3 regions of the Alteromonas sp. 76-1 genome follow, and region 3 is predicted to be linked to each of the others. Evidence: predicted binding sites of a transcription regulator. Region 3 holds the regulator's gene; each other region holds the start of a gene.
What was found. Region 3 encodes sigma-54, which starts transcription at its own class of promoters, with help from an activator protein. Its sites were predicted from a motif close to GTTGGCACGNNNNTNGNNT; they were not measured.
Positions count from the first base shown of each region.

Region 1 (3,134 bases), 1.9 Mb from region 3:
TTGAATGCTATTGACTCGGAATCTGATGAATCGACGATTGCTACTTCAATACAGGATATCGAATCGCGTGCGAAAGAGTTGCCTGGTGCAATGCGTGCAAAACTCGATAAGAAAATAACCGGTATTCAAAAGCAGCAGCAAATACGTGCTCAGCAGCGCCAGGTTCGCAAGGTACAGCAACGTGCCCAATCGGTTATTTCGGTGTTGAGTGAGAGCCTGCGAGCAGGAGACATTACTAACATCAGTGATGATGATGCCGACATGCTTAAAAAGCGATGGAAGTCTGCACTGTCTAAACCTACACCTGTTCAACAAAGTCGACATTGGTTAACCGTGGCGTTAGAAGCCGCTACTGATTTGCCTAGCCCTGAGAGCGATAGCAGCATGCGAACCAATGTCCAGCTAACCATGATGACAGCGAAACTAGAGAAGGGCGAGAGCCTATCTCCTGCGCAGTTGCTAGAAGATTGGATTGCGCATGGGAAAGTTAATGACCAAGAAACGCATTTACTTGAACGTATAGTAAATGTATTGGATAACAATCCAGAGGTAGTTGCTTAAGATGAAAAGCCAAGTTGAATTTGGTTTTGCCAGTGAGATGACGGCATATCGTTTTATCAACACGGTTAAACACATGGATGTTGATTCACTGGTCGTAAAGTTTGGACGTAGTGATCGTCACGTGTTGGTATCTTACCGGTATGCGGTAGATGAATTTGATAGAACGCTATCAGAATTAGACGATTTAGCGCGAGAGCTTGGCGGCGAAGAAGTATAAAAAGAAGTATAAAAAAAAGCTGATGGACAAGGTCCATCAGCTTTTCTCGTGATAAAGCGAGTATTAACAGTCTTTATCTTCGGCGTCGGCGCCTTCTTTAACATCTTCACAAGCATCTTCTACTGCGTTGCCTGCATCTGTTACAATTTCGTCTAGCTCTTCGCCTGCATCTTCTGCGTTGTTATCACCGCATGCGGCAAGTGTTAGTGCAAATGTACCAGCTGCTAAAAGTTTCAATAATGATTTCTGTGAGATCATGTCCATTCTCCTGTTTCCTAAAAGTATCTAAAAATATCTAAATGTGTGTTAAATCTATGCTCGTGGTGACCGACCGCGCAAGGCATTCGCGACTAGTGAAATGACTAGTAAGGCGATAAACACAAAGAATAAAAATTGTGCGATACCTGTTGCTGCACCTGCGATGCCGCCAAAACCAAAAACTGCTGCAATAATGGCGATAATGAAAAAAGTAATTGCCCAACCTAACATAGCTAAATCCTCTTTTTGCTCCGTTACTGACATAGTTATTAATGCGAACTCCGTGCCTGAATGTTAAGTGTATGATTTATATGTCTTTGATGTAAGATCTCACTGCTTTTGTGCGGTAATGTCTTCGTTAGCTAAACAAGGTTTACATAGCATTTGCACTTTTTACATAGCGGGGGGCTTAGGAAGCAAGGCAGCATTCCCGATGTGCAAATGCTACTATCAATTTTTAACTCTGGTAATTTTAAAGGGCGCAAAATGGCGAAAACTCACTCCGCATTTATAGGTTTGATGCAACGGGCAAGAAATGTGAAGCGATGGCCTTTAATGGCACAGTTTCAAGAGGAGATGTTGTCTACGCACATCTACGAAGCCTCTATGGTCGCTCACATGTTAGGTGCGATAGCTGCGGACGTGTTCAACGAAGCAGTTGATCCCGATCGAGTCGCTGCCATGGCTATTTTCCATGAAGGCAGCGAGATTGCTGGTATGAGTGATATTCCAAGTCCTGTAAAGTACCACGACCCAGAAACTACTGCGGCCATAAAAAAACTCGAGCGTAGGTTTGAGGCAATGCTGATACAAACCTTGCCTGAGCCTCTACAGAAGCGTTACCAGCCTTTAATAGAACAAGATAAAGATGATATTCATGTACGACTTGCTAAAGCCGCTGATGTGTTATGCGCGTACCTAAAATGTGATTATGAGTTGTCGAAATCCAATTCAGAATTTTCAAACGCCATGTACGAAATGGAAGTGCAATTGAAGCAGTACCGAGAAAGGTTTCAGTCAGTAGAGTACTTTTGTAAGGTTTTCTTAGAAGATGCCAAGGGGACCTTGGATGAACAAACCAAAGATCTTGATTGGGTAGAGCGAGCCAACACATTACATTTAGATTCTGAGCAAAATTAAATAAAGTATTATGCGCTGTAAACAAAAAGACCGCCGTTTGGCGGTCATTTCATCAAAAAATATTTCTGTTTGAAGCGCGCTTACTTAACCTTATCTACTTGGTCAGCGAGAATTTCTGAAACAGATATAGCGTTCTTTCCCAAACTACTTTGGGTATTGCTCATTCTTACCAGAACAGAAAAATAAATGTCGTTAATCTGTGTCTGCGTCACCGTGTTCTGCCCTTGACCTGGTGCAGGTTGTGCCACCTCGGTACACCCTGACATGGTGCATTGCTGATTAGTCGCAAATGGTTGGGGCTCATCCGTACTGTGGGTTACCGCTCTGGCCATGACAGGTTTTTTATCAACGTCGGTTTTGATAACAGCCAACCATTCATAGTTATGTTTGTTAGCGAGTTCCGCGGCTCGGCGTAATGCGAATTGTTGGATAACATCTGCTGGAGTGCGATCTGTAGCTTTGAATAATACTCGGTATTCGTTGTTAGTTAGTTGAACGCTTGAATACCCGTAACCTTCTTTAGTGACCGCCGATTTATAGGGTGTTGGCGAGGCAACAGGTGTAGTGGTGCAAGCGGTAACAAATAAACTGCATGCTAAAGCCGCTATTTTCATTTTTGTTGGTAAGCGCATGGTAATTCCTAGTATTAATTGTAATGACTATTATTTTAGGAACGAAAGTGCGGTGGTGCGCACAAAAGTCATAATAGCTTGATTTCTTTTGCTCTTTGGAGCGTCAGTATTGATACCTTTGTAAGCCCCAGCAGCAGCAATACCTAATAATACTTCAGGTTTGCCCATAAGCAGACGACAATCTCGCTTAGCCTCCTCAAATGATTCTTCAGCATGATGTTTTTGGGCTAAATAATTATGCTGACACTGCCTGATATCCTCTAAGTTCTTTTTCAGAAAAATATTCATGATAAGTGCTCCTTAGTTTTACGCTGTCCGACGGCAAT
Region 1 covers NZ_LR136958.1:2,788,798-2,791,931, reverse strand. The annotation lists gene ALT761_RS12115 (DUF349 domain-containing protein) at 1-561, shown strand, start outside; gene ALT761_RS12110 (hypothetical protein) at 563-778, shown strand; gene ALT761_RS12105 (hypothetical protein) at 842-1,036, opposite strand; gene ALT761_RS12100 (DUF1328 domain-containing protein) at 1,091-1,267, opposite strand; gene yfbR (5'-deoxynucleotidase) at 1,523-2,176, shown strand; gene ALT761_RS12090 (CC0125/CC1285 family lipoprotein) at 2,257-2,808, opposite strand; gene ALT761_RS12085 (hypothetical protein) at 2,839-3,096, opposite strand.
Region 1: ALT761_RS12100 (DUF1328 domain-containing protein) is a predicted target of sigma-54. The motif match lies at 1,309-1,327, and genes of this name have one in related genera.

Region 2 (3,134 bases), 2.0 Mb from region 3:
TGAAAATTTGCTTACCAAAACCATCACAAAGTTATATGCCAATGACGTGAATTGCCCGCTAGCTTACGAACCATCAGGCCAGGACTTCTTATCACCGTGTGTTGCAGAAGCTGACTTGATGCGCCGAGTATATTCAAGCGAGCGTTATGCAAAATGGCTGTCTGCTTTTTTACCCAGCATTCCTATTGATGGCGATGGTTCATGGATAAACGTAGCCACTGTAGTGGATAAAAGTGATGGTAAACTTGCGCATCTAGATGGTTTAAATTTAAGTCGTGCATGGATGCTTGAAGGTATTGCCTCTGCATTGCCGTCAGACGATAAGCGTGTTGTAGCAATTAACAGTGCAGCACAATCACATAAGGTAGCGGGAGTCGATGCTGTGATAAACGATATGCATTATATGGGAAGTCACTGGCTTGGCAGCTTTGCTACTTATCTGGAAACCCAACGCGGGCTTTAAACCACTTACTAATACTAGATTAAATGAAGCAGAGTTGGCGAGCTTAGATGCTCGCAAACTCTGTAGTTGTTGAAGTAAACTGTGTTTGGTGATGGACTAAAATGTTCTTTGCGCGGTCGATTAAATCATCACGCTTAAATGTCCAATTACGTAAGTCCGCCTGCTTTGCTTCTGCAAGGTAAAACTCAATACGTGTTTTACGTAATAAATCTCGCTTCTGAGATACATCGAACTCGGTCTGAGCAAGTATGCGCTCTATTTTTACGATAGTGGCGTGATGGGCTTTGTTTGAATCATCAGCGTTCGCTTTACCTACATAAGCCATGTTATTTGTTAACACACCTGCAAGTACAATAAGCAGTGAAATCAACACACCTGAAACTAACCAATTTAATACTTTCATCATTCACTTCCTTTTATACTAACTTGCTTTTATCCATGTAAGAACGCGTTGGTTCTAAATGACTACTGCACGTTGTAACTTAAAAACTTAATTACAACTTGTATTGCACATTGTGTTCCAAATTTCTTACTGCTACCTGATTACCGCGAAGAGTATACGCATCAAGGGTTAGAAAGAAAATTCGTCAAAGGTTGTAAGACAAAAGTTGTAAACTGGATGGGAAAATACTACATGTTGCTGCGAAAAAACGGCATGTCGAAAAAAGCGCAAATGTCACTTCACAACTCGATATATCGCGTTATTATGGAATTCTAGGGTTTGTTAAACATTAAAAAAGGGGCCAATTGGCCCCTTTCGTCTCACTAATAACTGCTTAGTGTTTCATTGCTGTTTCAGTGATAACTTGCAAATTATCTTCAACATTTTTCACATCTGAAGCGTTTTTCGCTATTTCGACAGCAAGTTGACGCTCGGCGTCTGAGTCTACGTTACCCGTTAGTGTAACGTTACCGGCTTCAACATCTACATCAATGTCGAAACCAGAGATGTCGCTATCCATTAATAGGCGAGTTTTAATAACAGTAGCAATTTTGGCATCAGTAAGCGTGCCCGTTTGCTCATCATATTCGGATTCAGCATCATCTGACATGTCGCTTGCCATTTTATCCATGTCTTTCTCTTCAACAATAGAAAGCTGGTTGTCTACTGACACAACACCGTCGATATTTGAAACTAACTCTTCTGCTAATTTCTTATCAACTGAATGATCTACTTTACCTGTCAGAACAACGTTACCGTTGTTTACGTCTGTATTGATATCGAATGAATCAAGGTTGCCGTTGAATAGTAGTGTTGCTTCGGCTTTGCCGTCTATCCACGCATCCTTAGCGCCTTTTTCCCATTTGTTATCTGTCTCCATGTCACCAGCAAAAGCTGCAGTTGTCATCGAGGTCGCTACAAGTATAGAAAGTAATGTACGTTTCATAACAGTTCTCCTTTGTTGAAACTCACAATAGCTAATGCGAAACTCGAGCCAACGCAGCAACCGACTGATTTATAACAACTTAATTCACTTTCACTCTAATTATCACTTGTTAACATCTCTGCAAACTTTTCGACCTATGCGCATTTTTTACTTACATCTTGCCCAACCGGAACGAAAATTGAATATTCATTAACCAATATACTTATTATTAATCGAGCAATAGCCGAGTTTGTCTTGTTTAAAGAGTTCGCAAGCAAGACAGCAAAGCAAAAAACAACTTAGTCAGGAACGACAATGAATATTTTACTGAACACCATGGCGATATTGCTTATCGCTGCCACTTTAGCCCCTTCACTCCCGTCGAAGCATTGGTTGGTTAGGGTATGGGAATTTCCACGGCTACAGTTACTTGGCTTAATGGTGATAGTGTTGATTGCCCGAGGGGTTATGTACCCATCGGATTTCTCCGCTTTTAACACGCTTATCACCGCATTGCTTTATATTGGATTAATTGCCTGCGCGATTTACCAGGCTATTTGGATCTTGCCTTATACCTTCTTTTATAAAAAGGAAGTGGTTAAAGCATCTTCTCAAGATGCTGGTGAGAGTATTAGTATTTTATCTAGCAATGTCTTTATGCCCAATGAAGATTACGACAAGCTATTAAAGCATGTGCGTGACACCAATCCAGACTTCGTCGTTACTCTTGAATCTAACAAGCGCTGGGAAATAGCCCTATCGGCATTAAACGAAACTCATCCTCACCAGCAGCATTGCCCTTTGGAAAACCTGTATGGCATGCATCTTTACAGTAAATACCCACTGAAAACGGCCAAGCTCAACTATTTAGTAGAAGATGATGTGCCCTCCATGCTTGTCACTATCGATATGGAAGGACAAGATGTGACGCTTTACTTCCTTCATCCGAAGCCACCTAGCCCCACTGAGAACAAAACGGCTAGGCCCAGAGATGTCGAACTTACAATGGTAGGCCATGAAATAGCTAAAAAAGACGGGCCTATAATAGTAGCTGGAGACTTGAACGATGTAGCATGGTCGCCTACTACCAGAAAATTTAAGAAAATAAGCGGTATGCTTGACCCAAGAATAGGACGTGCATTTTTCAATACGTTTCACGCCCACTACCCACTAGTTAAATGGCCATTGGACCATGTGTTTCATTCGAGTCACTTTATGCTGGAAGACATTAGAAAACTGCCTGATATTGGCTCAGATCACTACCCGCTGCTAACGCGATTGAAGCTAAAGCCAAAAGCCTGAAT
Region 2 covers NZ_LR136958.1:2,822,520-2,825,653, forward strand. The annotation lists gene ALT761_RS12225 (DUF2891 domain-containing protein) at 1-463, shown strand, start outside; gene ALT761_RS12230 (hypothetical protein) at 507-869, opposite strand; gene ALT761_RS12235 (BON domain-containing protein) at 1,240-1,851, opposite strand; gene ALT761_RS12240 (endonuclease/exonuclease/phosphatase family protein) at 2,146-3,132, shown strand.
Region 2: ALT761_RS12235 (BON domain-containing protein) is a predicted target of sigma-54. The motif match lies at 1,886-1,904, and genes of this name have one in related genera.

Region 3 (3,134 bases):
AGCTACAGCAAGACACCAGTAAAGTACAAGGCGACAAGATTACCTTCGACATGGTCACTGAACAATTACTTGCAACAGGCGGCGAAGACGGCGAAGGTGGCAGAGTCACTACCGTATTTACCCCTGAGGCAATACGTAAAGCGTCATCGAATAACGAAGACGATAAGGCGGACGACAACTAATCATGGCAACGTTGAGCGCACAGAGCCTTGCAAAGGCTTATAAAGCACGTCAAGTGGTTCGCGATGTAAGCTTATCAGTATCGACGGGGCAAATCGTTGGACTACTCGGCCCTAATGGTGCCGGTAAAACGACTACCTTCTACATGATTGTTGGCTTAGTTCCCTTAGATAAGGGCAAAATCAGTATTGATGACAGCGAATTAACTCACGAGCCCATGCACGAACGTGCTCGCCGCGGTATTGGGTATTTGCCGCAAGAAGCCTCTATTTTTAGAAAATTGACGGTGTTTGAGAACATCATGGCTATCTTGCAAACCCGTAAAGGGTTAAGTTCATCAGAACAAGAACAAGAAGCCGATGCGCTACTTGATGAATTTAATATCAACCATATACGTAATAGTACGGGTATGAGTTTATCCGGTGGTGAACGCCGCCGAGTAGAAATCGCACGAGCATTAGCAGCCGATCCGCAATTTATTTTGCTTGATGAGCCATTTGCTGGTGTTGATCCTATATCGGTTAATGATATAAAGAAGATCATTCAACATCTTCGTGACAGAGGAATTGGAATCCTCATCACCGATCACAACGTAAGAGAAACACTGGATGTGTGTGAGAAAGCGTATATTGTGAGCCAAGGCGAACTCATCGCGCAAGGGACGGCAGAACAAGTTTTAAGTAATCAGAAAGTAAGGGATGTATACCTAGGAGAACAATTCAGGCTATAGTTACTGTAACCGAATTGTCATTTTCAGTTTTAAGCACGGGTATATTCACAACAAGAGTTTAAAAATAAGACGTAGATGAAACCATCTTTACAGCTAAAGTTCAGTCAACAACTTACCATGACACCGCAGTTGCAGCAGGCAATCAAGCTGCTGCAGTTGTCTACGCTCGACCTGCAGCAAGAGATTCAGGAAGCACTTGACTCAAACCCTCTTTTAGAAGTTGAAGAAGGCGGTGATGACCACCCGGTTGAGAAAAACAACATGGATGGTGACGACCCTTCTGTGGAAGCGGCTCCCACTGCATCTAGCGATTCGTTGGAAGCTGGTGACGCGCTTGAAAAGAACGACCTTCCCGACGAGTTGCCAATCGACAGCACATGGGATGAGTATTACTCGGCCTCTTCTGCCCCCGCTCCTGGCCCATCGAATAATGATGACGACCAACTGTTTCAGGGTGAAACCACCGACAATATTCAAGACCATTTGCTTTGGCAGATGCGTTTAACCCCGTTTTCAGATACAGACCGCGCCATTGCTACCGCCATTATCGACTCCATTGATGAATCTGGTTACCTTAACGTACCCATTGAACAGATTTTAGAATCGGTAAACTCTGACGATGTTGAAGAGTTGGTAGAAATGGACGAAGTTGAATGTGTACTAAAACGTATTCAAATGTTCGACCCTATTGGTTCAGGTTCACGTACACCGCAAGAATGTTTGCTCGTGCAGCTTCGCCAGTTCTCAGACGATACGCCATGGCTCACCGAAGCCAGACAGCTTATTAATGAGTACTCAGACCTGCTGAGCAGCAAAGATTACCGTACGTTAATGCGCAAGAGCCGTTTGAAAGAAGATCAACTTCGCGAAGCCATGCGCTTATTGCAAACGTTGAATCCTCGTCCTGGCAGTGCATTAATTACTAAAGAACCCGAATACGTTATTCCTGATGTTTCGGTAAACAAAAAGAATGGCCGTTGGGTAGTAGAACTTAATCCCGACAGCTTGCCAAAATTAAGCGTAAATCAACAATACGCTGCCATGAGCCGACGCTCTAAAAACAGCAGCGATTCGCAATTTATTCGCTCGCATATGCAAGAAGCCAAGTGGTTTATAAAAAGCCTTGAGTCAAGAAACGACACCTTGATGAAAGTAGCAAACTGTATTGTGCAGCAACAAATGGGCTTTTTCGAGCACGGCCCAGAAATGATGAAACCAATGGTGCTAAATGATGTCGCAGAAATGGTAGATATGCATGAATCCACCATTTCACGTGTCACCACGCAAAAGTATATGCATACCCCTCGTGGCATTTTCGAGTTGAAGTATTTCTTCTCTAGCCATGTAGCAACGGAATCTGGTGGTGAGTGTTCATCTACCGCTATTCGCGCGTTAATTAAAAAGCTTGTGGCAGCGGAAACGCCCAGCAAGCCATTAAGCGATAGCAAGATTGCTCAATTGTTGGCCGAACAAGGCATTAAAGTAGCCCGGCGGACAATAGCAAAATACCGGGAATCGTTATCGATTCCGCCGTCAAACCAACGCAAAAGCCTTATCTAAAGGCCTTGATAATTTAAGGAAGACGAAATATGCAAATCAACCTTACCGGTCATCATGTCGAAATTACTGACTCTTTGCGTAGCTATGTCGATACTAAGTTCAGCAAACTAGAGCGTCACTTTGATCACATATCTAATGTGCATGTCATCCTGAACGTCGAAAAACTCAATCAAAAAGCCGAAGCCACCATGCACCTTAGCGGCGCAGAAGTGTTTGCTTCATCTCATAATACAGACATGTATGCGGCGATAGACAGCATGATCGACAAACTCGACAGGCAAGTTATCAAGCATAAGGAAAAGCTGAAAAAGCACTAAATATTAGTATGGAAATTCAAGCCATAGTAAGTTTGGACCGCACCGAGTGTGCGGTTCAATGTAATAGCAAAAAGCGTATTCTTGAGATTATTAGCGACATTGCCGCTAAGAATAATCCCGACATCGATCAGGCCACAGTGCTAGCGAGCCTACTTGCCCGTGAACGAATGGGAAGTACGGGGATTGGCAATGGCATTGCATTGCCTCATGGTCGTTTACCGGGTTTAGAACACGTTATCGCCATTATTGTAACTAGTCACCCTGCCATCGATTTTGATGCGCTTGACGACCAGCCCGTAGATATATTCTTTGCCTTGTTGGTGCCTGAAGAGAAAACAGAAGGTCAC
Region 3 covers NZ_LR136958.1:859,051-862,184, reverse strand. The annotation lists gene lptA (lipopolysaccharide transport periplasmic protein LptA) at 1-182, shown strand, start outside; gene lptB (LPS export ABC transporter ATP-binding protein) at 185-910, shown strand; gene ALT761_RS03625 (RNA polymerase factor sigma-54) at 986-2,470, shown strand; gene hpf (ribosome hibernation promoting factor) at 2,500-2,787, shown strand; gene ptsN (PTS IIA-like nitrogen regulatory protein PtsN) at 2,796-3,134, shown strand, end outside.